Rubripirellula tenax: one gene and its partner. The protein of the gene in region 2 interacts with the protein of the main gene of each other region in a pairwise test. Links are inferred from orthologs where the notes say so. Each region holds a gene or a part of one and is shown on either strand. Other genes may lie near its edges.

Region 1 (15,862 bases), on a different replicon or contig from region 2:
CGAATTCGTCGCACAGCTCGGCCAACGTCCAAAAGATTCGCCGTGACAATGATTGCTTGTGAGCATCGTCTGCTAGCAGGCCTCGTTTAAGCACTTGGTCCAGCGCGGTCGACGCACGCCCGTCGCTGACCCTAGTCGGCTCGAACGATGGTGGCAGCGAAATGGCGCAAGCGCGAGCTCCACGACCGACAAAGTGTTCGAAACGTTGCCGCAGCGACGCTCTTAACGACGACAGCGACCCGTCCAATTCGATGCCCGAGCAGCCAGCCAATCGCTGGCGGACTTCCGGTTTAGCCAAATGGAACACCAAGTCGTCGGTGCGAAGGCAAGGGATGTAAGTGTCCGTATCGAAGCCGGCTAAATCGTCGTCAAAATCATTGGTCAAAAAGACGGCTTCGACGTTGCTTTGATCCAAGACGATTTGGGCCCACTCGGCCGACGCCATTTGCGACTCGGCCGTTTCGTAAAGGGACTCCCAATTCGACGCGTCAATGCGATCACCGTCGAACCCGAAAAACATGCGACAGATCTCAACTAACCATCGATACTGCGCCGTATTCTCCAGCGGCGACAAATTCTCGACCAAGCGGCGAACCAGTTCCCGTGGCTGGATGCCGGGTTCTTCGATTTGATCCTTCGGCATCCCGGCCGAATGGGCCAATTCGGTGTAATAGTGGTAGCCCAGCAGGTCCGCCAACGTTGTGGACCCGGCCGCGTGGGGGTTGATGTGCGTATGGGGATCGATCAAGCGGATCGAGGCAATGGCTTCGTAGATGGATTCGCGTGCAGAGTCAGACATGGGCAAACGGGCCGTCATCGACGAGAGAAATGAAAGAGGCGGATGTGTGCGAACCGACGCTCATCTGCCCACCGGGACACGGGTCGAACGGGAGACAGGCACGATTGTTACGATACGACCGTTAAGATAGTCGGTCTGGCGCCGCGATTCACCTTCAGCCCGACCTGGAACAGCCGAAATTTAGTCCCCCGCGAAGGGGTTGTGACGCCCAGCAACGGCAATCCTTACTTCATTTACATGGAATTTGCTTGCCCCTTTCCTAGTCGCCTGCGCTACAATGGGCCAATCGTCTAGTCCGTGCCCATTCAGGGAGTCGCCGAAGATCATGATGAATGATCCCACGTCAACCAATCGCAAGCGTACGGCGGAAGGTTCGCTTCGGCCCGTTGGCGACGATCGGCTAGAAATGCCGTCGATACCAATGGAAGAACCGACGGCCGAACCGTACGAGATCACGTTGCGGCGGATCGATGTTGGCACGCATCGAATCGAGCATGCCGTCGTCAAGCCACCGATCGACGGGGCAATGGACGCACCGGTGATGCCGCAACAGCCGATCGTCGAAACCGAACTGCAAGCGTCAACAACGGTCACCCCGTCGAAACCAGCTCGATCGACCAAACGCAGATCACGACGTCCCGACCCACTGATGCAAAGCTTGATGCTGTTGGCGACGATGTCGGCGATGCTGTTGGCGGCTCGATTCGTCGTTCCGCAAATTGTGGAAGAGGTTCGCTACGCATGGCAACGCGGCAACCTGAGGGCCGAGCACGAAATGGCTACCGTGGGGCTGAAAAACGTATCGCTCGACACCCTTAGCGACGCCTATCAAATGGTCAACGCTGCGGTCGGTCCGAGCGTCGTTCATATCGATGTCCAGCGGCGGACTCCGATCAACGATGCCGGCATCTCGGCTTTACTTTCCAACCGTTCAATGCCTGCGTCGGACCAGGGAAGCGGCGTGGTCGTGGATGCCGACGGATACCTGTTGACCAATCGGCATGTGATCGCCGACGGGGAAGACATCACCGTCACGTTGAGCGATGGCCGGCGAGTGACGGCCGTCGTTTTGGGCACTGACCCGTTGACCGACTTGGCGTTGTTGAAGGTCGCGACGAATCGTTTGATCCCGATTGCTTGGGGCGATAGCGATCGCTGCAAAGTCGGTTCACCCGTCTGGGCCGTCGGCAGCCCTTTCGGCCTGGATCGAACGGTGACATTTGGCATCCTCAGCGGCAAACACCGAATGGTGCGTGCTAGCACTCAGTATCAAGACTTCATGCAAAGCGATGTGGCCGTCAATCCCGGCAACAGCGGTGGACCGCTGGTCGACGCCCGCGGCGCATTGGTCGGCATCAACACGGCCATCGTGGGTGATACCTACCAAGGCGTCAGTTTCTCGATCCCCAGCAATGTTGTTCGCCAAGTCTATGATCGCTTGAAGGCGTTCGGAAAAGTCGAACGAGGATTCTTAGGCGTCATGCTGGACGAAGTTCCGGATGACCGTTTGATGGGCAATGATGCCCGGATGCGAGGCGCCTTGGTGACACAACCGCCGGTGCCGGCCTCGCCGGCTTCCGCGGCCGGGCTGATCGAAGGCGACGTCATCCTGAGTGTTGACGGTCAAAAGGCCCGCGACAAGACGCACTTGATGCAACTGATCGGCCAGTCCAGTTCGGGCCAGCAAGTCGATTTGCAGATTCATCGGGACGGCGAATCGAAGGATTTGTCGGTCGTACTGGGAATCCGCCCCGAAGCGATCGTCCACTAGATCGTATGGTGCGATTCTGGTTTGTCGGTTGCGTCCGAAAGTGTGGACGAGCGCGCCGCGATCGTTTTACCTGTCAATCTTCGCTGGGTCGGTCGCATCGAATGACCACCAGAAAGCATTGGGTCCGAAGGTCGTATTTTGACGGCATGAAACAGGTTTCGCGTGCGATCTAGCGGACTTTGATAGGAATTGTGGCCCATCGAACTAAGCTGGGGGCTTCGCGGATTTGCCGTGAACGATTGAATCAAAGAACCCCTCTTCACGTCCCAACCATCGCTCATGGACGCCTCAGTCACTTCTTTCCCGCACCGAACATTGACTGCGCGGCGGGCCACCGATGCCGAGTCGCTCGTGAGTATGCCGACGCTTTGTTTTGCGGTGATCGGCTTGGCGACGCTCTTCAATACGATCGACATCAACGCGAGCTTCGAAAGCACGGAAGACCACGTCGGCGTCGATTGGCCGGTCATGGTGAAGCTGGCAATCGCCGCGATCGCCGGTTTCGTGGGCGCCAGTGGTCTAGCTTTCAGCGCCCGCGTTCGGCGCAGCTTGCTAACGCTTCCCGGTTTCGTCTTGATCGCTCTGTCATCCGTCTTTGTTGTGACGTCGGCGTTTGCCTATGACGAAGTCGCAACGGTGTCCCGGATCGCTGCGTTGATCAACGTCGCCTACCTGCTGTTCGTACCGACCGCGTTGGCCGCATTGGGCCTACGTCGTCTGTTGATCGCCTGTTTGATCGGGATGGTGGCGAACCTGTTGATCAATTGGGGACTGTACCTAGGGGTACCCCAGGTAGGCGTATTCGAAGAAGAACTTGGCAACCAAACGTTTATCAATCGGATGGGCGGCCTGGGACACCCCAACGCGATCGCTCGGATCGGGGTCCTGACGGTGCTGATCAGCATGGCAATGCTGCGCGACGATTCGCGAAAAAACAAACGCGCCGTTCTTATCGCCTTGATCGTGCTGGGGATCATGACCGCGATCTCCACGTTCAGCCGCAGCGCCTTCGTGGCCGGATGTGCCGGTGCCATGTTCTTGATGGTCGACCGCTTGCTGACGCGAGGTGGCGTTCTTCTTGGGCTTGCGATGGCGGCGGTGATTGCGGTCGGCGTGATTGGCGTCGAACTGACCAGCGGTGGAGCATTCGAGGGCGACTCGATCGCCCTGGTCGTGACCAAGACCGGCGAGGTCGAAGAGCTGACGTCAGCCACCGGGAGGACCGAGATTTGGGCCGAAGCGATCCGATTGATTGCCGAACGGCCATTGATCGGATGGGGGCTCAACAGTGCTCCCAAATTGATGCAGAATTTTTCGATGCACACGCACAACCTGCTACTCCACGCGACGTTTTCGGGTGGAGTGATGGCCGGGCTGTTGACCGTTTTGCTATTGGGCTGGAACCTGTTTTCGGGGCTTTCCAGCACGCTGGCGATCACCCGCGCGATTTCCGCCTACGTTTTGGTTTCCTGTATCTTCGAGGACACGGTGCTTGACACATTTGCCTCCCCGTCGACACTGCTGTGGTTCGTCGTTTTGCTGTATCCGGCGATCATACTGTCGTCGAAGGGGCCTGGGGACGACGCCCAGGCCGTCGAATAAATCGATTCGGCGACGTATACTGCTGTGACATAGCCGCGGACCCGGGCGTCCAGACGCCGGGGCCTGCGTTCTTGAAGTTTGAACTCTCTAGAGATTTATTTGATGCGATTGAGCAACCCTTCCACATCGACTCGTCGACGTGTCTTGTCGTCCGCGATCACGTCTTCCGTGATCGCCGCTATCGCAATCGCTATTTCGGCGACGCCCGTCTTAGCTGAAGCCCCCGCAACCACCGCAGTGGCGGCTCAAGACACCCTCGGAATTTCGGCGACTCAGCCCGAATCGGGGCCATCGGTCAAAGTCGACGGCGGATATATGGTGCCTTACACGTCCACCATTCCCGGAACCGACGTGACCATCGAAATGGTGCCCGTTCCCGGCGGCAAATTCTTGATGGGAAGCCCCGACGACGAAGCCGACCGTGGTGACGACGAAGGCCCTCAAGTCGACGTCATTGTTGACCCGATGTGGGTCGCAAAGACCGAAACGACTTGGGCTCAATTCAAGGAGTTCATGCGTTTGTATGCGATCTTCAAAAGCTTTGAAGCTTCCGGCCAGCGCCCCGTCAACGACGACAATCGAGTCGACGCGATCACGGCGCCGACTGAACTGTATGAACCGAGCTACACATTCGAGTACGGCGAAGATCCGGCACAACCCGCCGTCACGATGACCCTCTATTCAGCCCAACAATTCACCAAGTGGCTCAGCCGCGTGACGGGAATCCAATACCGTTTGCCGACCGAAGCCGAATGGGAGTACGCAGCTCGCGCCGGTTCAACCACCCCGTATAGCTGGGGTGACGACGAGGGCGCAATCGATGACTACGCGTGGTACTTCGACAACGCCGATTCAGGCCAAATGCCCGTCGGCACCAAGAAGCCCAACGCTTTCGGTTTGCACGACATGCACGGCAACGTTGCCGAGTTGACGGTCAACATGCACACTGAAACTTATGACGAATACAAATCGCAAGAACCCATCAACGCGACCGATGTTTTGAAATGGGGCACCGAGTCAGCATCGGGCGTTGTCGCCCGCGGTGGAAGCTGGGAAAGCGACGCCGAACAGGTCCGCAGTGCTGCAAGAATCTTCAGCGACGATGAAGCTTGGAAGGAAGAAGACCCGAACTTCCCCCGAAGCCCTTGGTGGTTCACCAGCGATCCCGCACGCGGTGTAGGCTTTCGATTGTTCCGAGGTTATACGCCGATCCCGGCTGATAAAGTGACGAACTTCTATGAAGCCGTTGCCGAAGAAGTGATCAGCGATGTCGAATCGCGAGTCCAAGGCGGACGCGGCGGATACGGCTTGGTCGATCCAACGCTGCCCGACGCAATCAGAGATATGAAGTAGTCCGATCCGTAGAATTCCCTGTTACCTAAAACCTGTAACCTAAAACCTATTCCACCGTGTACGAAACCATTGCCCTGGTCGGCGCTACTGGCGCCGTTGGACGAATCGTTCTTGACCAAATCGTCTCGCGAAAATTGCCTTACAAGCGATTGAAGCTTTTGGCGTCCGAGCGTTCGGTCGGCAAAGAAGTTCGCGTCGGCGATCAAACGATCAAGGTCGAACTGCTTGAACCCGATGCGTTCAAGAACGTCGATTTGGTCATCGGCAGCACGCCCGACGAAGTGGCGGCCGAGTTCGCGCCCTGGGCGGTCGCCGCCGGTGCTGTCGTCGTCGACGAAAGCGGTTTTTGGCGAATGGATGCGAAGGTTCCGTTAGTCATCCCCGAAGTGAATCCCGACGCGGTGGATCATCACAGCGGGATCATTGCCAGTCCCAACTGCAGCACGACTCAGATGGTCGTCGCACTTGCGCCGCTGCACAAAGCCGCTCGTGTCAAACGAGTCATCGTCAGCACGTATCAAGCGACCAGCGGTGCGGGACTGGCCGGCAACGAAGAACTTCGCGACAGCATTCGTGATTCGTTGGCGGGCAAGACTCATCCGCCAAAAACGTTCGCGCACCCCATCGCTTTCAACCTGATCCCCCAGATCGGATCGGAGAAGCAAGACGGTTACACCAGCGAAGAAATGAAAATGGTGTACGAGACGCGCAAGATCCTCGGCGACGATGATATCCAAGTGTGTCCGACGTGCGTTCGCGTCCCCGTCTTGATCGGACACAGCGAGTCGATTCTGGTCGAAACCGAACGGCCGTTGACCGTGATGGAAGCCACCGAATTGTTCCGTGGCGCCGATGGCGTGACCGTCGTCGATGATTTGGCGGCCAAGCAGTATCCGATGCCGCTGGATTGCGACGGCAAGGATGATGTCTTTGTCGGTCGAATTCGTCATGACATCAGCGGATCGGGTGGAATCGCGTTCTGGTGCGTCAGCGATAACCTGCGCAAAGGCGCGGCGACCAACGCGGTACAAATCGCCGAGTTGTTGATGCGTAAAGCCGCCGCGGTCTAACGGAAGCAAACGAACTTACTCGTGCCCGGCACCTTCAAGCTGACCGTCGCCTACGACGGTACCGATTTCGCCGGCTGGCAAGTTCAATCCAATACCCGCAAGCGAACCATCCAGGGTGCGCTGCAGCGGGCGGTTAAGAAAGTGACCGGCGACGATGCAATTGTCACCGGCAGCGGCCGAACCGACGCCGGCGTTCACGCGATCGCGCAAGTCGCCAGCGTTCGCATTCCCCAGTGGCGGCATCCCGCCAAGACCCTGATACGCGCGATCAATGTGCGATTGCCCGACACGATCTCCGTGATTGATGCGGAAGACGCCGCCGATGATTTTCATCCGATCCGCGATGCAGTCGGCAAACGCTATCGATATCAGCTGCAAATTGGGGGCATGCGTGACGCGTTCGACCATCGATATCGATGGCACCATCACATGCAACTGGATCTGGATGCGATGCGCGACGCAGCCACGCGGATCGTCGGCAAAAAGGACTTCGCCAGCTTCCAAGGCGCCGGCTCGGTTCGCAAGACGACCACGCGAGACGTTCGCGCGTGCGATATTTTCATTCAAGATACGACGAACGAAGATCGACAACATATCGCCATTGAAGTCGAAGCAGATGGGTTTCTTTACAACATGGTCCGTAACATCGTCGGGTCACTGGTCAGCGTGGGAATCGGCCGACGCGAACCGCAGTGGATCGACGAAGTGATTGCGGCCAAGGATCGAACCAAGGCCGCGCAAACCGCACCGGCGCACGGACTGTTTTTGATTCGAGTCGACTACCCGCAGCCCGACGAGGTCGGCACGGCCTGAAAACGGGAACGTTCCAGACCACAAGACTGTTGTCCAATCGCACCGTTTAAGTGAACGGTACCGCCGTTGGACGCCGATCTACGGGTGATTTGGCTAATGTGAAGCGTTGCTCGCAAAATGCTCACGGAATCTTCATCGAATCAACTGGCCCTCGACGCGTATGCTATGCGAAAGAGTGGAGGCGGTCTAATTCGGTTCCACTTGTTTCGGTCGCTCGAGAACGACCGGAACTCGTCGGCGGTTACGACGATCGATAGAAAATTCCAATGCATACAACGCCCGTGCCCAGTTCCGAAGCTTCGCCGCCGCCTCAGCCAATTTTGGACGAGGCGACTCGTTCATTCGTCAAGCGATCCATGGCCGCTGGCTTGGTTGATGTGAATGACTTGAAGAAGGTCGTCGTTTCGTTGATGGCAGACGATTCTGTTTTCACGCCCGCGAGACTGGCCGAAGGTTTGATCGGTGCGGGAATCCTGACGAAATGGCAAGCGACGAAATTGCTGGCCGGCAAAAGCAAAGGGTTCTACCTTGGCAGCTACCGTCTGCTTCGGCCGTTGGGTCGCGGCGGCATGGGAATGGTGTATCTGGGCGAGCACCATGTTATGAAGCGTTTGATGGCGCTGAAAATTCTGCCGCTGGACGCCAATGCCGACCCGCGACGGATCAAGCGATTCGAAGAGGAAGCGAAAGCATCGGCACAATTGGATCACCCCAACATTATGCGTGCCTACGACTTTGCCCAAGCCGGAGGCAAGCGGTATATCGTGATGGAGTATGTCGACGGCATCGATCTGCACCAAGCCATCGTGCGAGACGGAACCATGTCAGTCGCCCAAGCGATGAACGCTTTGGCTCAAGCGGCGGCGGGACTGGCGCACGCTCACGAACGTGGTATCATCCATCGCGACATCAAACCGTCGAATTTGATGCTGCGGACCGATGGGGTGATCAAAGTCAGCGACTTGGGTCTGGCGCGAATCGGGTGGGCCGGTGGAGACGCCGAGAGTCGTCGCTTGATGGGAACCGCCGACTTCGTTGCTCCCGAGCAAGCCATCAACAGCCAATCAGTCGACGCCCGCGCGGACATCTATTCGCTGGGGTGCTCGTTATATTACTTGCTGACCGGTCGCACCCCGTTCGATGGCACAACCGTATCGCAGCGATTGGCAAAGCACCAAACAGCGCCGGTTCCCAATGTTTGTCAAATGCGAAGTGATTGCCCGCCTGCGGTTGCCGACCTGCTTCAACGGATGATGGCCAAACGCCCCGAAGACCGCCCGCATTCGGCGGTCGATTTGATCGCCCAACTAAAACGACTCGGCGCGATCGCTGGCGAAGGCGTCGCGAACACGTTGCGTCACGTCGCTCCCGTCGGCGACACCGCCGTTGACGACGTTACGTATCAAGCCACCATCGACGACAGTTCGCTTTCGGCTGACGGTGAAGTGGAGATTGCGGTGGAAGCGACAGAGTTCGATTTCAGTTCCTTGCCGCCCGTCGATCTGGGGACGGCGATGCCAGGTCGCCCAGTTCAGCTTGGCAACACGGCCCGTCCGGCAAACGCGTTGAAACCGAGGGCTCAAGCCCCATCGAATCCGACGGTCGCCGCCACCGGCAACCAACAACTGCTGTTGGGTATCGGATTGACCGTTGCCGTTTTGGCACTGATCACCGTCGTGGGAATGGGTGTGGCATCCATGTCGAAGCCGCTTCCGAAAACTCAACCCAAAATCAAAGCTACCGAAGACGGTAAAGGTGGCTCGATCGTGTTTGTCGAAAAAGGCTAAGTACACTTTTACTCGGATATCAACCAACACCAAGGGGTTTCAACATCGCTCGACGCGATGGCTTGGTTGAAGCCCAATACTGTTTTTTTCTAAGGAGATGCGTTCACGCATCGCGATCCATTGATTCGGCCAGCAGCCCCCGACATGACATCCGCTCGATTGATCCTGTTAACGGGAAGCCTCGCCGGAATTGAGGCGCCGTTGATGCACGGTTACTACATGATCGGCCGTCACGCCGAGTGCCAGATTCGCCCCAAGAGTCGCTCGGTCAGCCGACGGCATTCGTTGATTCATTGCCATGACAACGGCGTGCGACTGATGGATCTTGGCAGCACCAGTGGCACTCACGTCAACGAAGAACCGATCGAACATAAGACCTGGTTCGACCTGAAAGAGAACGATGTCGTCCGTTTCGGGAAGGTCACCTTTCGCGTCCGCCTGGCCTCGGAAGCCGCGACAGGCGACAAGTTGATGGCCATCGACCGACGCGCGAGCGGGCGATCACTGGTCACGTCGCGGGTGTCACCACCACCGGCACCCAATCATCGGCCGACGACCCACGATTCAAAGCGGTCACCCGAGGGCCAACCTTTGGCATCGCCGCAACTGCGACAAACCATGGTAAGCGGCGCCGCATGGGAGACCTTCGACATCGCCGGGTTCTTGGAATCGCAAGACGACCAAGACCGCGAGGAACGCTACAGCCAAATCCGATCCAAGAACGCGGCTCTGGTCGAAAGGGAAAACCGACACGACCAAGGGCTCGACGACAGCAAAATCGATCACAACGACATCGACGACGAACCAGCAGCCGGTGCGGTCGCGTTGATCGAATCAGGATCCACGACGATTCGGAGCGACCGACCGACCAAGATGCGGCTCGGAAAAACGGTCGCGCCGAAATCGGCCTCGCCCCTCCGTGTACTGGGCTGGCCTAGCGGATTGCTCACTTCGGCTGATTCGGGAACATTGAAGCTCGCTGCGGCCATGCTGGCCACCGTTACGATCCTGGGGCTAGCTAGCTGGAAGCTCTATCAGTTCTCATCTGGGCCTGAAGTTCGCGTGATCGACCAAATCGACTGAGTTCCCAAGCGGGTCGAGATTCGATTCGATCGTCGAATTTTCAATCGATTTCGACGGTTTCCAGGCCACCGGGTTTAGCGGGGTATTGAACCCCAACTATACTCAGCCCCTACGATGAAGCTTGAATCCACCCTCACCGAACCCGACACGCCGACGGCCCCGCCGCCGCCGGCGTGCGAGGACGTCGCTGCTGATTTAGAATCCGGTTCGGGTCGGGCCAGCGGAACGATCAAGCGGAAAGCACTCCAATTTGCGTCGACCGTTGGATTCGCGTTCGCCATCGTCGGGCTGCAACTGGGCCAGGGCATCTTGTTGGCGCGGTTGCTCGGTCCGGTCGGCCGGGGCGAATATGCTGCGGCCGTTTTGTATGCACAGATGTTTTTGTACGTCGGACTGTTCGGCGGCTTGGAAGTCATTTGCCGCCGCGCCGCCGACGATGAACACGCCGGCGATCGATTTCAATTGCGACGCGCGGCGCTGTGGCTGGGGATCACGACCGGCACCGTCACATCACTGATCACGATCGTTTTGAATCTGGTCGCGTTGCCCGGCGACAAACGCTATTTGATTCCGATCGCTATCCTGTGCTCGCTCAGCATCGTTGGCCAACATGCGATGTTGATCATGACAGCCGTCGATCGCGGCAGCGGCGAGTTTGGAAAATACAACCTGCGCCGATTGATTGCCGCGGCTGCGTTTCCGTTGATGCTGGTCATCGCCGCGATGACGATGCCGATCGATGTCATGACAACGGCAACACTTTTTGTTCTGGCGTCCGTGATTTCGATGGCGGCATGTCTGATCGGTGTTCCCAAACCGTTCCGTGGCGAGTCGGCGCCCAGCGTCAAGACGCTGGTGCGCGAGAGCCGACCGTACGGCTATTCGATGCTGGTGACCGATCTGTTTGAACGCCTCGATTTGTTCATGGTGCTGTGGTTGGCACCATTGATCGAACAAGGCTTTTACGCAGCGATGGTTCCGGCGGTGTATCCGTTGACCGTCATTCCGAACACTTTAGGACTGTTCCTGTTCAATGCAGCTGCCAATCGAGACAGTCGCCTTGTCACACGAGACATCCACCGCATCCTGGGTTCGTCACTTGCCGTGCAAGGTGCGAGCACGATCGCGTTCATGGTGTTGATCGGACCGTTGGTGAAGCTCTTTTACGGCAATGACTTTGAACCAGCGATCCAGTTCGCGATGTGGTTAGCGCCGGCATCGGCGATCAAGGGTGTGCTGCAAGGACTCGACAGCTATTTGAAAGGTCGCGGCAGACCGCTCGCACCCATTCGAGCTCGTTTTTTGGCGATCGCCGTCATGGTCGGATCGACATGGGCGCTGTTCGATACGTATGGAACCCTGTCCATTGCCATGGCAGCACTTGCAGGCCAGGTGGTCTGCCTGATTTGGCTGACCAGCATTGTCTATTCAGATGTCCAGCATCAAGACATTGAGCTATGAAATCAGCCGACCCAATCCCTTCGCCCAAAGACGCACACGTCGTTTTCTTAGTCAACTTCGTTGCACCCAATTTGATTGCGGTATGCCAACAAATTGCGTCGCGTGTTGGGAAGTTCACGGTCCTTTCATCGGTCGCGATGGAATCCAATCGCGATTGGAAAACCGAGTGGGGTGATCTCGACGTACGCGTCCAGAAAACGTGGACCATCACGCGCCACCCCAAGCATCCCGGTGGTTACCAAGAAGTCAATTACATCCACATTCCGCTCGATACGCTCAGCCAGCTTCGTCGATTGAATCCCGATGTGGTCGTGTCACTTGAATTGGGGGCCCGCACGGCTTGGTCAACCTTGTACCGAACCCTGCATCGCCAATGCGTTCACGTGACCACCGTTTATGCGTCGGAGCGCAGCGAAAGTGGTCGCGGGCGCCTCCGTGGCTGGCTTCGGCGCCGACTGCTGCGCCGGGCTCCATGGGTCACGTACAATGGCCCCAGTTGCAAACGTTTGTTGGAATCGTTTGGCGCCGATCCAGACCGGATGTCACCGTGGAACTACGCCGCGGATCCGAACAAGGCGTATCGTGGGCCCTTGACGCCGCGCGGCGATCGATCATCGATTCAATTGTTGACGGTTGGACAACTGAGCGAGCGCAAAGGGATCTTGCCGGCGCTGGAACAACTTTCGAAATGGGCGATCGATCATCCGGAAAATCGATTGCATTGGAATGTGGTGGGCAACGGTCCTCAGTTGGAAACCATCAAGGCCGCAACCTTACCCGAAAACCTGACGATGACCCTGCACGGTCACTGCTGTCCCGACCAAATTGCCGCTCAGTACCGCGACAACGATATGATGCTGTTCCCAACGCTCGCCGATGAATGGGGACTGGTCGTTGACGAGTCGCTGCAATCGGGGTTGCCGGTCATCGGCAGCCTTCACAGTCAGTCGGTCACAACGCTGTTGACCGATGGAATCGAAGGAATGGTCTATGATCCCGAAGTGCCGACATCGTTGGCGGACGCACTGGACCGATTGATGGCGATGTCGGATGAAGCCTATGCTCGAATGCCGTCACAAGCACGCCAGGTCGGCGAGACTCGCACTCCCGAGGCATCTGCCCAACAGTTCGTCGATGCGGTCGCATTTGCGCTCGCCGCCAAACACGTCAACTCAAAGAATGAATCACGTCAACAGCCCGATCCGGTGCAACGATGAGCGTGGCGCCCCGCACAACGACGGACAATCCTTTGCCGCCCGCCGCGACGCCGATGCACGTCGCCGTGTACATGGCCGACCAAAACCCCCATCGCGATCGCAGCCAAGGCATCACGTCGATGACCCGGACGTTGATGGACGAATTTGCCGTTCGCGATGATCTACGTCTGACTCAGATCGTCAGCAGCAGTTCGCATCGGCAAACGCAACCCAACATCCAAACCAGCTCGATTCCGTTTCGTACCGATGGTCGAGCGGGTCGTTTGATCGCCGACGCCATCCATCCTTGGATAGCTCGTCCAGATGTGGATCTGTGGTACTACCCCAAGGGCTACGCGCCGCGATCGGTAAAACCGTATCATCCATCGGTGGGCACGATGCACGACACCATTGTCCAATACTACGCCGACCACTATCCCGATTCGCGAAGCCCGCGTGCGTTTCGATATTGGATCGAGCTGACCAAACGCAGCCTGCAAGAATTTTCGTACGTGCTGACGATCTCGCAACATGCCGCCGGGCAACTGAGAGAGTTTTGCGATCGCTATCAGATCACGCCGCCGCCGATCGAGGTCACCTACGAAGGCAGTTCATGGGAATCGGTCCGCGACGTTCGTTACGAAAAAAATGAATGCGTGACTCACCTGGCGTCGCAAGCGCCCCATAAAGGCACCAATCGATTACTGAAGTTCTGGGAAACGCTCCAATCGCGTGGCCGCGACTTACCACGTTTGGAATTGATCGGTCGCCTGGACAAAGAAGGCGAGCAGATCGCCACCAGACTGCGCAACTTCGTGCAACATCCGCCGCAGCCACTCGAGGATTTACAAACAACGATCGGGCGAGCGCGAGCCTTGTTGTTGCCCAGCGAAATCGAGGGCTTCGGCTTGCCCGCGTTGGAAGCGTATTACGTGGGGACGCCAACGTGTTATGTTCGCGGCACATCCGTCGGCGAAGTCGTCGACGAACGGGGCAGGGCAGGGGAGTTTGATTTGACCGATGTCGACGACTTCGAGCGGTCGTTCGACTGGGCGCTTTCAATCGACGAGCCAACGATCCGATCGATTGGCGACGCGATGTACGATCGTTTTTCAAACAAAGTAATCGCAGAACGCATCGTCGCGGCTTTTCGCCGCGCCGTTTCCGTGTGACCGGGCCACGACATCATGAACACCGAACCACTCGATCGCCACGGGTCGGCATCGCTGTGGTTGTTGGTTGACGGGTACAACGTCCTTGCGCCGACTGCACCGCCACGCAACCCAGGTGCAAACTGGCTGCACCAAGAACGGTTGCTTTTGATCCATCGATTGGCCGAACACCTTGATGCCGAAACTTGCCGGCGGACGTGTGTCGTCTTTGACGCGGCGAACCCGCCCCGCGACCGACCCCATCGTTTTTCGATCAGCGAGATCGAAGTGATCTTTGCCGTAGACTACCCCGAAGCCGATGACTTGATCGAAGAATTGATCGCCGCTCACACATCACCCAAGTCATTGGCCGTCGTGTCCTCCGACGCGAGAGTCCAAACCGCAGCAAAACGCAAAGGATCACTCGCCTTTGAGTCGCAACCATGGCTGGACGACCTGCTTGACGGCCACGTTCACTTGGCCGTGGATCGCTCGCGCCCAGACACATTGCCACATCCAAAAACCAAACCCGACGCGCCGACCGATTCCGACGTCACCGATTGGATGCGCGAGTTCGGATTTGATGCCGACTGAATCGCTCAGTGGGCGAGCGTGGAAATTGTAACGCCAATCAACTCCAAACCTCATCGCGAGTTTCTTCATGTGTAGCCATCGAGCAGCTCAAGCCATGATTCTGATGGCGTTGCTTTGCGGGTTTTCCTTTGCTTCCGCCGCGATGGCGGACGGCCCCCCACCAACACCACGCACGATCAATGATCGATTGACGGTTCGTTGGACGGATGATGATCATTGTTGGTTTTCGCGAGAAACGTCGGACGGTGACAAGGAAATCGTTCGCGTCGACGCTGCATCGGGAACGATGACCATCGAGTCGGCTGCTGATCTGGAAGCATCCCCGAAGGTTCCTCTTGGCTTCCAGGGCGGCCCCGCACCCCATTCGGGGCCATCGGACGACGAAACTGAAATCGAGTTCGTCAATCGAACCGAGCAACCCGTTCAAATGTTTTGGATCAGCACCAGCGGCGAGCGGATTGCTTACGCGAAAATTGCAGCGGGGAAGACGCATCGCCAACACACCTACGCTGGGCACGTTTGGGAATCGATCGGCGACGACCGCAAGTACTACGGAAATATCGTTGCCGACGTACCGCGAACGGTGGTAGTGATCCAGCAAGAGTTTGCCATTCCTGAAACGAAATCAACGAAGAAAAAACGTCGACGAAAAAACGATAAGGATCCCGACCAACCCGGATGGAAAGAACTCAAAGCAGCCGTCAATACATCGGACGATCCGTCCGTCACCATCGCTGATCCACAGCGGTCGCCCGATGGACGGGTCTTGGCAGCGTGGAAAAAAACAACCGCTGATCCAATGCCGGTATATACGATTGAATCATCCCCCAAGGGCGGAGGCCGCGTGAGATTGTCCGAGCGAGGTTATCGATTGCCCGGCGACGCCATGGATCAGTACGAGTTGGTGATGTGGGACGTCCATGACCACGAATTGATTCCTGCCGGGATTCCAGTCATCGATTTCGGGCGCCCGCGAATACGATGGCGAGGTGAACATGATCTGATGATTGAAAAAGTCGATCGAGGACATCAACGCTTTCGTCTGTTCGTGATCGATCCCATCGAACACAAAGTCACCACGCCGATCGATGAAACAACTGACACGTTCATCTGGTCTCGGCATGGCCCTTCGGTGGCGACGGTGACTTATATGGACGATACCGACGAAGTGATCTTTGCCAC
Region 2 (15,873 bases):
ACAGCTTCCCGACGCAGAGTGTCGAAAATGGATCCTTGTGCAACCGAGCGAAACAACGACGATACGAGGCTTCCAGGTTTCGGATACCGAGATCGAGCGTTTCCGGGTGCTCAGTCGCGTTGAATCCGGGCAACGTGAAATCGACTATGGCAGCGATGTGGGAACCATCTCGATCACCGTCTTTGCCGAAGGAAAGGCGCCAACGTTGGAATTGGACGAGGACGCGCGTGAAGCTGATTTGGTAGAGTCGTCAACGCTTCCCGAACAACCCTCCAGCAGCTTCGGTGCCCTGAAGGCCAAGCTGTTAGCCGACGCGAATCGCGGTCTCGTTGTCGACGGCGATCGGATGGCGTCCGCCGTCCGAACATTATCCTTCCATGCCGACCCGACGCCGATCATGTCCGCAACAGTCGTTTACTACAAACCATGATGGGACTGATGGATTCTAGAAGGTTACGACACTGCGCTGTCATTGTTTCCATGCTGGGAATGTTGCTATCGGCGACAACCTCCGCCCAGGATGCAGCGGCGATCACGGCGATGCAGCAGTCCATGCAGACCTTCATGAGGGAAGTGCAGTCGGGACAACACAAAGCCGCAGCGTCGACCGCTGCGAAGTTGATTCCGATGGCCGAGAGGCTGATGGGCGAAGGCAACCCGGACGTTGTTCGAATGCACGTTTAACGAGCGGCACTCCTTCGGACGGCGGGCGATTACGACGAGGCCAGGCAACAGGCCGCCGATGCAGTTCGTATCAGCCAGTCGCGACTTGGTCGACAGCACGCCGTCACTGCCGCGGCGATCAACACACTCGGTTCGATCGATCGCTTGCAAGGCAAATACGAAGCGGCATCGGACAACTACCAACAAGCGATTCAAATTCTCGAGAGGCTTGGCGACGAATCGAGCACCGACAAGGCGGAAGCGTACAGCAACTATGCCGACCTGCTTTCGGAAACGGGCGACTATCCGAAAGCAAAGCAATACGCCAAGAAGTCGCTCGACCTGATGCGCCGCAACTTCGGGCAGCGGAGCGAGCGAACGGCTGTCGCCATCAACAACCTGGGACAGATTTTGTTGGCTCTTGGCGAAATGGAATCCGCCGAAACGATGCTGACCGACGCCCTGAAAATGACTCAATCCATTTTCGGATCCGAACATTTTGAAACGGCCACGTCGCGAAAGAACCTGGGAAAGCTCTATGTCTTACGAGGAAAGTACGATAAAGCGCGTGACCAATACGAAGCCGCATTGTCCGTCTTGCGCGCCACCGTCGGCGACGACCATCCCGTAACCTTGACCGTGGCGGGGAACTTGGGCCACTTGCATTCCGAAATTGGAGATGCCGATCGAGCCGAGCCGCTTTTGACCGATGCACTGGACAGGAAGACCAAACTCTATGGCGACGACCACGTCGCTGTTGCGCTCGCTCGCCACAACCTTGGCGGACTGATGCTGGAAACTGGTCGATTGGATAAAGCCAGAGAGTTGTTGACGTCGGCTGCGCGTTCGTACGAGTCGTTTGACGACAGCCGCCTGGGCGATGCTGCCGGTGCACGTGCTTTCCTAGGATTGGTGGAAGGCGCGGCCGCAGACTCGCGCGAGGCAATCCGACAACTCGATTCCTGTCGTCGATTGGCAAACTCAGCGGCTTGGCGAGTGCTGCCTCAGTTGTCCAACAACGAGCAACAAAAGTTCATGAAGGCGACGTATCAGTGGACGTTGTTCACCGCGCTGTCGCTTGCCAATGAGTTCCCCGACGACGCAGCCGTGCGAGAAGCAACGACCGTTTGGCTCGCTAATGGGAAAGGCATCGCGACCGAAGCCTTTGTGAATGCGAAGCGTGGAATCGCTACCGAAGCCCCCCGATGGACGACGATCAACGAACTGCGAGCATCGCTGGACGACGGATCCGTGTGGATCGACATCGCTCGACAAGACATGATCCATTACCACGCGACGAAATACTCCGAACGTTTGGGGGACCCCCGCTACGTCGCCTGGATTATGCCGAAATTCGGTGCGATCCAACGCGTCGATCTGGGGGACGCAAAAGCAATCGACAAGATGGTTGAAGAGTTTCGGCAATCGATCGGCAATTCGGGAGGTGCGGCAGGCGACGTCACTCAGGTCGGCGAAATGGCGGCCACTGAAGCGATGAACACGCTGATCGCAAGCATCTCAAAAGCAGTCTGGCAACCGATTCAAACCCGTTTGGACGATAGCGTCAAACGATTGCGACTCAGTCCCGATGGTTCGTTGCGGCTACTGCCCTGGGCGGCGCTAACGAACGATGATTCAGAGCTTCTTGTCCAGCAGTATGCAACCACATTGTTTTCAAGTGGTCGAGAATTAGCGGCACCGAAACGACGATCACACGCGGTTGCTACGCCGCCGACTGTCTTCTCCAACCCAAATTTCGACCAACCGATTGCCGAGAAACGTGCGGCTTACGAAGCCGTTTTTCGCGCCGCGCCGCCATCCGGTTCGGATCAACGAAGCCTGGCTCTGGACCGTGATCGCTTGCGAGCCGCGCCGCTGCCGGGAACGGCAATCGAATCAGCCGCGATATTGCCAAGTCTGGAACGATGGTTCCAGCGAGCACCTGTCCAATACCGTGGTCGATATGCTTTGGAAAGCATCGCCAAGAAAATGGTTTCGCCGCCCGTCGTGGTGTTCGCCACTCACGGCTTTTTCGTTAACGATGAAACGAAAGGGTTTGATCCGTTGGAACGATGCGGACTTCTGCTGTCCGGCTGCAACGACGCTCGATCGTCCATCGCAGGTGACGACGGCGTGCTGACAGGCACAGAGATCACGGACATCGATCTTCGTGGCACAGAGCTAGTGGTTTTGAGTGCGTGCGAGACGGGAATCGGGCGGGTCGAAGATGGCAACGGCGTGGCCGGTCTAGCGCGGTCGTTTCGGATCGCCGGCGCCGGATCGGTAGTCGCAACCCTTTGGCAGATCCCCGACTTTGACACGGCAAAATTGATGAGCGACTTTTTCGCGGAGGTCGCCGAAGGCACGGCGAAAGACGAAGCGCTCCGACGTGCGCAGATCAAACGCATCGAATCGCGTCGATCACGCAACGGCGCCGCCCACCCATATTTTTGGGCGGGGTTCACGATAGGCGGGCGTTAGTATTCTACTGGAATCAACCTAACGCAACGTCGACGACGTCGTTCCGCGAATCGGATACGCCGTGGACGCGTCGGCGGTATAGGCTTGTGGACCGGGCGAAGGCACCGCGCTGATCATCGGGGCCCCCGACAATGTTGTCAGATCGACAGAGTTCGTTGCCGATGTTGGCATCACAAACAGATTCGGGTCGCCGCTTAGCAATTGATTGACGGTGTAGTCGCTGATGCTGATCCGCATGGTCAGCGCAGGGCCCGAGGCAGGTACAAGGTTCAGATCGACGCGATGCGGCAGCGCACACTGTTGTTGTTCATAGTACCGGTGCCCCGATGCTTGGCTCTGTGCAACCAATCGCCCCGACGGGTTGTAGAGAAATTGATCGGTCACATAGCCGGCGTTCTTTTCGATAAACAAGTCGCGACTGTAGTTGCCGGCCGCCGTCGCAACCGTCGTACGAACCTGTAGCTTCCCGTCCGGAAGAGTCAACGGACCTGCGATCACGGTCGCCGGATCGATTTGCGCTAGCCCCAATGCGTCCATGATCCATGTCGGGTCCACCGGCAGGATCGCGCGATCGAGCTGTTGTTGGTATTGGTTGTGATTGGCATAGTACAGCGTCTTGGTCATGTTCTCGGGAACTTCAAACCAGAACGTCTCGTTATTGCTGCCCATGTCCATTCCCATCCCCAACAGGATTGGAATGCTTGCCCGCAATCGAAAATTCTTATCGCGTTGCAGATTCATCGTCGCGTTAAGCGTCGGCAACCCCGGCATGCTCAGCATTTCGACGGACGCCGAATTCGTTGAAAGCTGGGTGACCGCGGACGTTCGATTGACGACCTCGACGACTTGCTGGATCGTTGGCGTTTCGTTGAACACGACCGGCGGTGGCGGATAAGGGATCGTCGAAGGCCGACGAGCACACGTCGCCCCACCAGAAACGAATAGGACGAATCCCATCGCGATCGTGCCGAAAAATCGCATCCTTGCGTTTCCTGATGTAAAGGTAAAAGTGGCCGTCGTTGTCGATTTAGTGCCGTGATCGACCTAGACGGGCTCGTCGTCTTCGTCGGGTGTCACTTCACAGTAAAGCAACTCGTTCAATTCGTTTCGCAGCGTTTCAGATTCGCTTTTCGAGATGTTGCATTTCTCGACGTCGATCGCCGAGCCATCAGCGACCACTTCCACGCGCATGTGGTTTTCCGCGGGCGGATCGGTTTCGGTGGCGGCCGCGGGGCGTAGCAATCGTCGCCGCATCAGCATCAATGCCAACAAATAGCGACTCTGCGCTTTTTCGGGAAACTGATCCATTTGTCGAAGCAGATCAATCAACACCTCGGGCGGCGCCAGCACCATTTTTCGCTGGTCCGATTTCGGCATCTGTTTCTTCCACCAGCCGATCGAACCGTCCGGTGGCCCCTTCCACGCTTCGGCGGAATAGTCGTGGCGAACGTAATCATCGCCCGACTCGCTGATGACGGAGTAGTACCATTCGCCCTCGCGAAGCGGTCGCTTCAACGCATGGCAATGGCGACTCGATCGATTGACTTTGTATTCACCAATCATGAAACTTTCCGCGTGAAACCGGGGCACATCACCCTGATCAGTTCACCGTACCAAAACGAAATGAGGTGGCGGAAGTCCGTCTGCCGGTCTGGCGACGCAAAGTCGAGAGATTCAACCAGCGGAGAAAAAACGTGAACTCGAACCGCCACTGCCGATCGGGACCGAGACTCTTGCCGCGCAAATCGGACAGTTTCCGACATAAGCGTTGTTGCTATTGTTGCGGTAGATTCGCCCGTAGGTACGGCAACATTTGAATTGAATACCCAAAAACGGCCTCGTCTCACGAGGCGTCGAGCCGAATCGGTTTGAATCCGGATTGGGATCGCTGCTAGCGTCGAAATGCGGTGTACTCATCGTCGCCCAAGCATCGCATATTCCGCCAAACCGATTCAAGGCGAGAACAATCGAGAACCTTCGGGCGGCGAATGGCCGCGCAGAAAGTCGCCGGCTGGCATCTCGCGTTTTCCCGCAGGCTGCAACCGCTTGATCTCGATCACGCGGTCACCCGTCGCCACACAGAAACCTTCACCCGCAAGGATTTCGCCCGGCGAACGATCGCTGCTGTCAGTTTCAGTGATCGATATTTCCTTGATGGCCAAACGGATCGGCGGTTTCTCGGGGTCGACCAAAACATGCGTGAAGGCGACGGGCCAGGGTTGCATTCCCCGGATGTGACAATCGATCTCGCGGGCCGAACGCCCCCAATCGATATCGCCGTCGGCTTTGGACAGTCGCGGGGCCTTGGTGATTCTCGCCGCATCTTGGATCTCGCCGATCGGTGTTGTCTGGTCCCACTGGATCAATCGAGCCACGGCATCCATGGTTGCTGCGACGCCCAACTGCGAGAGCCGTTCTTCCAAATCGCCCGACGTCTCGTCGTCACGAATCGGGGTGGAGGACGTTGCGATGATCGGGCCGCCATCGAGCCGCGGAGTCATGTGAATGACCGACACTCCCGTTTCAGCGTCGCCGTTTAGGAGCGACCACTGGACCGGCGCGGCGCCGCGATATGCCGGCAAAAGGGATCCGTGCAGATTGATGCCGCCGATGGTTGCGGTTGCAAGTGCATCGGGTTTCAGGATGTGCCCGTAATCGCAAACGACCAACAACCACGGTTGCAGGTCGGCGACGCGTGTGATCGCCGCAGGGTCGTTGATAGTGTCTGGATCAAAAACGGGCAGTGAATGTGACTCGGCCCATGATCGTACCGGGGACGGCGGCGGACCCTTGCGGCTTTTGACGGGCGGCATCGGCTTGGTGACCACCAACGCGATTTCGTGCCCCGCCAAGCGCAGTGCTTCGAAGGCGGGCACGGCAAAGGGTCCCGTCCCCATCAATACAAGACGTTTAGATTCAGTCACAGTTTCTGATTCGACCTAAGGAATGAGCAGAAAACAAGTGTCGGACCCCTTTTGTGCGAAGCACCCGAAGGGCCGGTTCCCGGCAAAAGGGGTCCGACACTTGTTTCTAGGATGGCCCTACGTGTATTTTTCGTACCATTCCGAAAGCCTCGCAATCAATTCTTCATCGGGCGGAATGCCACCGGATTGTTGCTTGGAACGAAAATCGGTTTCTAGTTCTGCGATGCCATCGTCAAGATCACGTCGCGACTCTTCGCTCATGCGATCAAAAAACATCACGCCGTCTAGGTGATCGTTTTCATGCTGCAGAATCCGAGCCAAGAAGCCGTCGACATTCCGCTCGATCGGATTGCCCTGTAGATCAAACGCACTGACCCGAATCGACTTCGGCCGTTTCACTTGCCCGTACAATCCCGGCAGACTCAAGCATCCTTCCTGAGACGTCTCGTTCCCCTTGGGACGTTGCAATTCAGGGTTAATCATCACCAGCTCTTCGCCCTCGCCTCGTTCACCCGAGGGGTTGGCAACAAACAATCGAATGGGAAGATCGACTTGATTGGCCGCCAATCCGACACCATTGGTTTGGTACATCAAATCCAACATTTGGTCGACAATGTCTCGCAACTGCTGGTCGACGCGACGGATCGGTTTGCTGCGAACCCGAAGCGTCGGATGCGGGTACGGGATGATGCTCAGTTGCATGGCGAATCGGGCGAAATTGGTTGCGTTACTATATTAATGGCAGTGTTGCGACGGATTCCCCTTAGGATGATCGATCAAGGCCCGCTTGGGTAGACGCGGCAAAACGGGTCACCAGTCTGGCCCGACCGGTTCTAGACATACACGCCGGTTTGCACGACCATTTGGCGGTGAAAGTCACTCGCCTTTTCCATTGAAAACCAGATGCTCAACGAACTCGCCCATCGTCTTTTTTCTGATTCTCTCGCTCACGCCGATGACATCAAGTGCCGGGTTGCTTCGATCGGCGGCGGTCACGTTCTGGATGCCGGTGTCGAAACCCCCGGTTCGATCGCCGCCGGAATCGTGCTGGCGCGATTGTGCTTGGGGGACCGAGCGAGCGTCTCGTTGCATCCGGCCGATGCGAATCGATACGCGGTTTCCAATTCGGTGTACGTTCGCACCGATGACCCGCTGCGAGCGTGTTTGGGAGCACAGTATGCGGGTTGGCCCGTGCAAACGGATGACTACTTCGCAATGGGGAGCGGACCGATGCGGATGTTCCGCGGCCGCGAAGCAACCCTAAAGGAACTGAGTCTTTCTGAAACCGGCGATCGAGTCGTCGGTGTCGTCGAATCGGACAAGCTGCCGACCGAATCGGCGATCGCGATGATCGCCGGGCAGTGTGGCGTCGACGCGGCTCAGGTGCATTTAGCGGTGGCGCCTAGCACTTCGATCGCGGGCTCGATTCAAGTCGTCGCGCGCAGCGTCGAAACGGCCATGCACAAATTGCACGAATTGAAGTTCGACGTCACGTCAATCGTCTCGGCCACCGGCTTGGCTCCGCTTCCTCCGCCCGCAAAGCCGGGCGACACCGTTGGCGGGATCGGCCGAACCAACGACGCGATGCTTTACGGCGCCGAAGTAGTGTTGTGGGTTGATACCGATGATGACGCGATCGCAGCAGTCGCAGACAAAGTGCCTAGCCAATCGTCGAAAGATCACGGCCGACCCTTTGCCGAGATTTTCAAAGGTTACGAATACGACTTCTACAAAGTCGACCCAATGTTGTTCAGCCCCGCCGTCGTCACGATTCACAACCTACGTTCTGGTCGCACTTGGTCGCACGGCGAGATTCAATCGGATGTACTTCGGCGGTCGTTTCTGGCATGAGCAACGACGACCGACTGTTGTTCTTGGGCGGCGGCGAAGGCTGGCACGCTGATCAAATTCGAAACGCCGCGCATTCGCGAGGGTGCGAGTTGTCGTTGGGGACGTACCCGACGCTGGCTGCTTCGATCGATTCGGGCGGCCGTTCGATGATGCGCTGCGACGCGGGTGCGTTGACCGACTTCGATGCGATTCTGACTCGGACGATGCCGACGGGGACATTGGAAACGATCACGTTTCGGTTGTCGACGCTGCACGCGTTGGCCGCGTCACACCCGTCCGTCGCAATCGTCAACCCGCCGCGAGCTTTGGAGATTGCGATCGACAAGTTCGCCACACTCGCGCATGTCGCCTCGTTGGGTTATCCGGTGCCAGCTACGCGCGTGGTTCAATCGCGGCGGGAAGCGATGGAAGCGTTTGACGCACTTGGCCGCGATTGTGTCGTCAAGCCAATTTTTGGCGGGGAAGGGCGGGGCGTCATGCGGATCCAGGATCGAGAATTGGCGTGGTACTCGTTCGCAACGCTCGAGTCGCTGGGCGCGGTCGCCTACGTTCAAGAATTCGTCGCGCCGGGTGGCCGCGATACACGGTGCTTGGTGATCGGAGACGAAGTGTTTGGGTTCCGACGAACCAATAGCATCGATTTTCGGACCAACGTCGCTGGTGGTGGAACGTGCGAAACGATCACATTGTCGCGTGATTTGATTGATTTGGCGATCAACGTTTGCCGCTCGATTGGACTCGAGTTCGCATCGGTTGATTTGCTCGACCGAGTGGATGGCCCGCCGTGTGTCGTCGAAGTCAATGGAATCCCAGGTTGGAAGGGTGCTCAACAAGTGACCGACGTGAATATCGCCGATCGCGTGGTCGGCCTGCTGTGCCGCGAATCCGCCCGACGTCGCGAGGCGGCGTGATGGCCAGCCAACCCAGCGACGGGAACGTCGCAGCCCGGCTTCGAATCGTCGCATCATTGATGCCGGGCGCGATTGCGATCGCCCAGCCCAACGGACCGCCGCAACCCGATGGTCAAAGGTCTTACGCACTGACAACGTTTGGCGACCTGGACCAATCGAGCGAATCGATCGCGCGCGGTTTGATCGCTTGGGGAATTCGCCCAGGCATGCGTGTCGCGATGCTGGTCCCGTTCGGTGCTCAATTCATCGAACTGACGTTTGCTCTGTTGAAGGCCGGCGTCGTTGTCGTCTTGGTCGACCCCGGAATGGGTCGCAAGCACCTGGTCCGTTGCTTAGAAGAAGCGAAACCCGACGGCTTCATCGGCATCCCCAAGGCACAAGCGATTCGGACGGTACTGCGACGCAAGTTCCCCGATGCAAAATGGAACGTGACCGTTGGACGAAGATATTTGTGGGGCGGCAAAACGCTCGGACAAATCAAATCGATGGGCAGTTCCGTCGCCGATTCGACACAGCTTCCAAAAGTCGAACGCGCCGATCAAGCGGCTGTGATCTTCACCACCGGCAGCACCGGGCCGCCCAAGGGAGTCCTTTACACGCACAACACCTTCCATTCGCAAATCGACCGAATTCGCCAGCGCTACGACATCCATCGTGGTTCGCGCGACTTGGCCTGCTTTCCCCTGTTCGGCTTGTTCGACGCCGTGATGGGAGTGACCACGATCATCCCTGACATGGATCCGACCCGGCCCGCGGACGTCGATCCCCAGCGGCTGGTCGAAGCCGCCAACCAATGGGAAGTCGACCAAGCATTCGGTTCGCCAGCCCTTTGGAATACCGTCGTTCGCTGGGCGGATGCCAACCGGATCGAGCGCCCGTTTCCAACGCTACGCCGCGTCCTGTCCGCAGGCGCGCCGGTGCCTGCTGCAACGCTCGAAAAACTGCGTCGGTTGATCGATCCAGACGCCAACATCGTCACACCCTACGGTGCGACCGAAGCGCTTCCCATCGCATCGATCGAATCACGTGAGATCATTGCCGAGACGGGCCCAGCGAGTGCGAAAGGGAAGGGCGTATGCGTGGGAACGCGGTTCGAAGGCGTTACTTGGCGCGTTATCGAAATCGACGACGGTCCGATCGCGGACATTTGGCAAACGAAAGAGTTGCCGCGGGGCAAGATTGGCGAATTGATGGTTGCCGGCCCGATGGTGACGACCCAGTATGTCGTCCGAGCGGATCAAAACGCGATGCACAAAGTCGCCGACGGCGAGCGCATTTGGCATCGCATGGGCGACGTCGGCTATTTGGACGACCGCGATCGCTTTTGGTTTTGTGGACGCAAGGCTCACCGCGTCACAATGGGAAAACGTACACTTTTCACGATCCAGTGTGAAGCGATTTTCAACGCCCACCCATCGGTTTACCGATCCGCGTTGGTCGGTCGCGGCGTGCGACCGAATCAAACGCCCGTGATGATGGTGGAACTCCACGCCGAATCCAAGCCAATCAATGCACCAGAGAAATCGTCCTTAGAAGCCGAACTCCGCGAATTGGCCTCCCGCAACCCGCTAACGCGCCGAATCGACGAAATCATCATCCGTGATGAACCTCTGCCGGTGGACATTCGCCACAACAGTAAGATCTTCCGTGAACGATTGGCGGAAGAACTTTCTACGATTCGTTAATCGTTGCCGCCGACGCCTGCCCCTGCAGGACTTTGGACGGAATGTTCGTCAACTGAAACGCATTCCTCAAAACGACTTTTCCCAACACCTCGATTGATCCGGCGAAATCAAAAGTATCGCCAATGACTTCTTTCAAAGTGATTGTGATTTTTAGATCGTCGCCCGGTCTCGCGAATCCTCTGTATCGAGCGTTTTTGATTTTGACGAGCACGCCCAGTGCGTACTCGTTAAAAAACGGATCATGTGTGTTGTAGTCCTGCATCGGGTTGTACTTTGCCGCGATCAGGATTCCGGCAGACTGGGTCGTCATTTCTTGCATCATCGCACCCGGCAGTATGGGTGCGCCGGGAAAATGTCCTGTGATGAAAAATGCGTCTGCGTCCACCGACGCACGGGTGACGATCTCCGTCGGGGCGATGGATTCAATTGCCTTTACCAGCAGATAGGGACTGCGATGGTGCAGATAGTCTTCGACGCGATCAAATTGATGCTGGTGGTAGGTCATGGTTTCTGAATTGCGAGGGTGGATTTTTAAGGATCGTAGCAGCACGTCAATCTTTTGATGCTTCGGGCCTTAGCGGCTAGTTAATGTAGAGCCGCTTGATCCGACTTTGCGGTACACGAGTCAGAAAAGCGACGGCACGCGAGATGCACTGCAGCGGCCAAAACACAACAAAACTGGCATCGGCCAACCAGATATGGCGTTTGCATCTTTGGGCGATCGGGGGACCGAATCGGTCGTAGATCCTGCGAACCAATCGATGAAACCGGGGGAACCCAGCCTCCATCGCGAACTCCAAAAACTTCAGTTGTTGCATCTGTTCGTTGACGAGGACGCGGTCGCCAGTTCGTGGCACCGATCGGACTAACACCGCATGCCCGTGGGCGGCTGCACTGCAAACATAGCAGTTCGGAGACGTTGGCAGTTTCGCGTATTCGTCGAACATGATGTCGATCGCCAACTTCCAACTGAAAAACCAAGCGACGAACCAAGCCCAGGGAACACAGAACCGAACGATCGGATGAATACCCGACACCGCCCCTTGGCGGAACATTCGCTTCGCCGCACGCACAAACGTAACCAAGCAAAGCACCGGAGCCGACGCAGCAACGCAAAAACCGGCAACGCTGACAAGATAGACTTCTTGACTGATTTGCAACCAACGTACGATCGCGATCAAGACAGCCACCGCTGCGGTCAAAATCAGGAGGTGACGGATCGTAAATCGCCCCATGCGACTGACGACGATCCCCAGTCCGTAAATGATCGCCGCTTGTACGGGAAGCACCACGACAGCGAACACAAACGTAAACAGCCCGGACATGACAGTCGTGATGACTAAAAACTGCAATGCAATCACGACACCGACGTAAACTCCAAAGCGAACATACACGGATTCACTGAGAGCGGGACGAAAAACGTAAGCGGACAACGCAACCATGCAGAGTCCGACAAACGGTAAGAATGGCCCGAACCCGGGCCACGTCATCAGCATCGCCGCGTAGTCGCCCCATTCACCCGATTGCCAGACAGTTCCGACGACCGCTGGGCCATCAAAGGACAACAGGATAGCGAACAACGGGTAGATCACGCCCGTCAAAAAGAACTTCACGCGAAGCTGGACCGACGGAGCCGAAGTAGAGGAAGACGCAGGAGTTTCGATTTCATCCATCAGGGGCGCACATTGAACTTGGGGTCACGACTGCGGATCAGCTCGCTTTCGTAAGCGCGTCGAACTGTGACGCGACGAGCCGGTGAATCCGACGGAAAGATGTGCATCTCAACCGTCACGTCATCGCCGTCTTCGCCCGCCAAGTATTGGGCTAGCGAAACTCGATCGCTGCCGCCGACGTGTTCGGTCAATCGAGCAGCTAGGTTCGACGCTTCGCCGACGTATAGGTACCCCCGTTCGCTTCGAAACAGGTACACGCCCGGTCCCGTCGATACACCGCCGGCCTCTAACTGCTGTTTCAAATCGGACAGCGAGACGGTTTCGATGGTCCGGCCCCAATCAGCGACTTGCAGTACCAATTCGGGCTTCAGCGCGCGTTTCTTGCGAAGAGACAATACCGATTTGCGCACATCGTCGGCGTCGATACCCGGACGAATCAGCACCGCTTCGGACTGCAATTCGGATCGCAGGGCGGGATCGGCCAACACCGTATCGCTGCTGACCCGGTGCCGGTCGGTCACCACGCGAACGGCGATTTCGGCGACTGGCGCGACGTCATCCGGCGCCGGCGGACTTCGATGCGTCGCGGAAACATCCAGTTTTCCGGCCTTGCGAAACTTCAGCATCGCCAGCATCACATCGCGCTGCTCGTCATCGGTCAGTGTGTGTCCGACTCGCCGCGCGATCACCTCAAGGAATGTCGTCCTCAGCCGATCTCGCACCAGGATCTCGTCGGTGCTGAAACCATCCCCCGCTTCGGTGACTGCCGCGATGATATCATCAGGTGAAAACGCGGAATCAACCGCCCATGCTGGACAAACCAGGAAAACGGCACACACAGTAATGATCCAGCGAAACATTGATGATCCCTTGGTTTGCAATCTTGGCCGGGATGGCAGTCTTCGCGATTCACGTGACGGTCGCTACATTTCTATCATCCCGCTTCCGGCGGCACGAAATCGATTCCTTCGTTTCGCCCCTGTTTTCACTATCCAGTTTAGCCGACGCCACTGACATGCGCATCGTCCTTTGTTACCCGGTCAACGATAAACACATCGCCCAGATCCAAGCCGCCGCGCCCGATGCAGAAATCGTCAATGCGGGCCAAGAACGAGTCGACGAACTTCTGCCAACGGCAGAAGTTTTCATCGGCCATGCGAAGGTGCCCGTGGATTGGGATCGCGTGTTGGAGGCCGGACGATTGCGGTGGATCCAGTCCTCGGCCGCGGGGCTCGACCATTGCTTGGTACCCGGCGTGATCGAATCAGACATCGTTGTCAGCAGCGCATCGGGCCTGTTTGCGCCACAAGTGGCAGAGCAAACGTTTGCGCTGCTGCTGGGCTTGTTGCGACAGCTGCCACTCTTTTTTCGCGCCGAATCCAAACGGGAGTTCGTTCGTCTGCCCACAGATGATTTACGAGGAAAAACCGTGGGCATTGTCGGAATGGGTGGAAATGGCCGAATGCTGGTGAAAATGTTGGCGCCATGGGACGTCCGAATGATTGCCACGGACTACTACCCGGTCGACGCTCCCAAAGAAGTAGAACACTTGTGGCCCGCCGACAAATTGGATCTGTTGCTTTCAGAAAGCGATATCGTCATTTTGACGTTGCCGTTGTTTGCAGAAACGCTAGGGCTTTTCGATCGGGCGCGAATCGCCAAGATGCGGCCGGGCAGCTATTTGATCAATGTTGCCCGCGGATCGATCGTGGTGGAATCCGCGCTGGTGGAAGCGCTCGCTTCGGGGCACTTGGCCGGCGCCGGACTGGACGTGACCGAAGTCGAACCGTTGGCCGAAACCAGTCTTTTGTGGGATGACGCCAAGGTGATCATCACGCCGCACGTCGGCGCACAATCATCCCGACGCGTGGATGATTCGACGGATTTGGCGTGCATCAACTTGCGCCGTTATCTGTCGGGGCAAGAACCGTACAACCGAGTTGACAAGAAGCTAGGATTTCCGCATCCGTCGGTTGTCTACCGCGGGAACCTGCAATGACGCTACCGCCGATCAGCAGCAGTAACCGTATTGGCGATTCAAGATGCGATGCGGTTCTGGCCAGCCAAGACCGATGCACCGGACCAGTCCGACTGCCGATCTCGCGAGCGAGTGACTTCGTCGACCAATTCAATCGCACCTACCAAAGCGTCGGCTTGAAACTGACCGCGAACAAAGCGACGGCGAATTGGCAACATCCGTCGCCATGAAAAAATCCTCGGCAACCCGAAGGCTGCCGAGGATTTTTCGTTTTTTAACTTCTTTTGGATCGCAGTTGAACGCTGTCAGCAACTCATTCGAGCGTCAGTTGCAACCGAAAAAGAATTAGAAGCCACAACCACAGCTGGGTTCTGCACCGCAAGCTGGTTCAGCCGAGCATCCGCAAGGAGCTGCAATTTCGCAACCACAAGCTGGCTCGATCGAGCAACCGCTGTCACAGCAGCTGTTGCCACGGCTGAACAAGCGCGACAGAAGACCCTTCACTTTGCTGCCACACGCTGGGCGTGCATCGCAGCAAGGATCAACCATTTCACAACCGCAGACTGGTGCTGCGATTTCACAGCCGCAAGCCGGCTCGAACGAGCAACCGCTATCGCAGCAGCTGTTGTTACGGCTGAACAGCTTCTTCAACAAACCCATCTTGGGGCCGCAACCGGAATCACAGCAAGGTTCGACGACTTCGCAGCCGCAAACTGGAGCAGCGATTTCACAACCGCAAGCGGGTTCAACGTCGCAGCAGCTGTCACAGCTGTTGCCACAAAGTTTATCAAACAGGCCAAACGCGCTAGCGTTGACCGAGCTACAAGCGACCAAAGCGACCGCAAGCAAAGCAGGTACGAAAACACGACGCATCGTGATATCTCCATGGAGTTAGTTTTAGGGAAGGTTCCGCAAGGCTTCGCCGGTAGCGTGTTGACCGAGGGTCAAAAGGCCGTCACTCAAACAAGATCCAGACGTGGACGAAGGATCGTATTCGGTAAAGACTGTGACTCGGTAACCTCGTGGTGGCTCGCCTTGAACGCCTTCGCTTTATTTCAAAGGTGTTCAAGGTTAGCTATCGTCGAGTCTTGCCCAAGAACTGCGTGCAACCGGATTGAAATCGAACAAGACCCAAGTTTTGACTCTCGGTCGCAACGCGTCGCCCGCCTATGCCGGTTGATTTGAATGCGACAGGGGGCTCGCTGGAGGGACTAGCTTTCCGACACGTGATAAGATGATGAAATGAAGGCCAACCCGTATCAACCGCCGACGAACATCGAATCATCGCCGGTCGACAATCCGAACACGAATCCCAACGTTCTAACGTCGCTAAGCGACCTCGTTGGAGACGACACAATCGACATTGCCGGTACTGCGGATTATTCCGACCTCGGGCATTTTTTGAAAATCGACGGTGACTTGGGGTACACATTTCCAGCGGTGATGATCGGATGCTTGGCGCTGTTCATGTTGGTGACGATCGGATTCGGTGGTCGCGAATGGATTCCGATCGGCGTATTCGCGTCATTGCTATTGGTGACTGTGCTGGCCGTTTCGACTCGCGGCTATCGTCGATCACTGTTTCTTAATAGCCACCCCGATTGGAACACTCCACTTACCGCTCAATTTCACAAGGACGGACTCACAATCCTAGAGGAGCACGTGAGGACCAGATACCGATGGGCATCCATTTTGGATTTCTTATCG

The links.
Region 1: the proteins of def (region 2) and Poly51_RS10675 interact in binary tests that used the Escherichia coli proteins (3 or more experiments, as listed by UniProt). The link is inferred for Rubripirellula tenax from one-to-one orthologs.

What each region holds. Positions count from the first base shown.
Region 1 is NZ_SJPW01000002.1:1,318,978-1,334,839, forward strand. The notes cover bases 4,611-7,588. They hold Poly51_RS10675 (aspartate-semialdehyde dehydrogenase), read left to right. Parts: upstream 4,611-5,581; coding sequence 5,582-6,595; downstream 6,596-7,588. Other genes in these bases: Poly51_RS10670 (formylglycine-generating enzyme family protein), read left to right, coding at 4,611-5,525; truA (tRNA pseudouridine(38-40) synthase TruA), read left to right, coding at 6,617-7,408. In the rest of the region: Poly51_RS10655 (glucuronate isomerase), read right to left, coding at 1-799; Poly51_RS10660 (S1C family serine protease), read left to right, coding at 1,125-2,570; Poly51_RS10665 (O-antigen ligase family protein), read left to right, coding at 2,928-4,172; more of Poly51_RS10670, read left to right, coding at 4,275-4,610; Poly51_RS10685 (serine/threonine protein kinase), read left to right, coding at 7,675-9,195; Poly51_RS10690 (FHA domain-containing protein), read left to right, coding at 9,340-10,278; Poly51_RS10695 (lipopolysaccharide biosynthesis protein), read left to right, coding at 10,393-11,739; Poly51_RS10700 (glycosyltransferase family 4 protein), read left to right, coding at 11,736-12,956; Poly51_RS10705 (glycosyltransferase), read left to right, coding at 12,953-14,107; Poly51_RS10710 (NYN domain-containing protein), read left to right, coding at 14,123-14,680; Poly51_RS10715 (prolyl oligopeptidase family serine peptidase), read left to right, coding at 14,748-15,862.
Region 2 is NZ_SJPW01000006.1:206,962-222,834, reverse strand. The notes cover bases 4,979-7,967. They hold def (peptide deformylase), read right to left. Parts: upstream 6,771-7,967; coding sequence 6,186-6,770; downstream 4,979-6,185. Other genes in these bases: Poly51_RS21695 (ATP-grasp domain-containing protein), read left to right, coding at 7,916-7,967; mch (methenyltetrahydromethanopterin cyclohydrolase), read left to right, coding at 6,972-7,919; fmt (methionyl-tRNA formyltransferase), read right to left, coding at 5,097-6,068. Outside these bases: Poly51_RS21740 (hypothetical protein), read left to right, coding at 1-430; Poly51_RS21735 (hypothetical protein), read left to right, coding at 481-684; Poly51_RS31625 (CHAT domain-containing protein), read left to right, coding at 1,699-3,144; Poly51_RS21725 (hypothetical protein), read right to left, coding at 3,163-4,125; Poly51_RS21720 (hypothetical protein), read right to left, coding at 4,189-4,707; more of Poly51_RS21695, read left to right, coding at 7,968-8,830; Poly51_RS21690 (fatty acid CoA ligase family protein), read left to right, coding at 8,830-10,515; Poly51_RS21685 (3-hydroxyacyl-ACP dehydratase FabZ family protein), read right to left, coding at 10,502-11,020; Poly51_RS21680 (DUF6688 family protein), read right to left, coding at 11,097-12,188; Poly51_RS21675 (GIY-YIG nuclease family protein), read right to left, coding at 12,188-13,048; Poly51_RS21670 (D-2-hydroxyacid dehydrogenase), read left to right, coding at 13,204-14,187; Poly51_RS21665 (hypothetical protein), read left to right, coding at 14,184-14,396; Poly51_RS21655 (hypothetical protein), read left to right, coding at 15,409-15,873. UniProt on the Escherichia coli protein: Removes the formyl group from the N-terminal Met of newly synthesized proteins. Requires at least a dipeptide for an efficient rate of reaction. N-terminal L-methionine is a prerequisite for activity but the enzyme has broad specificity at other positions.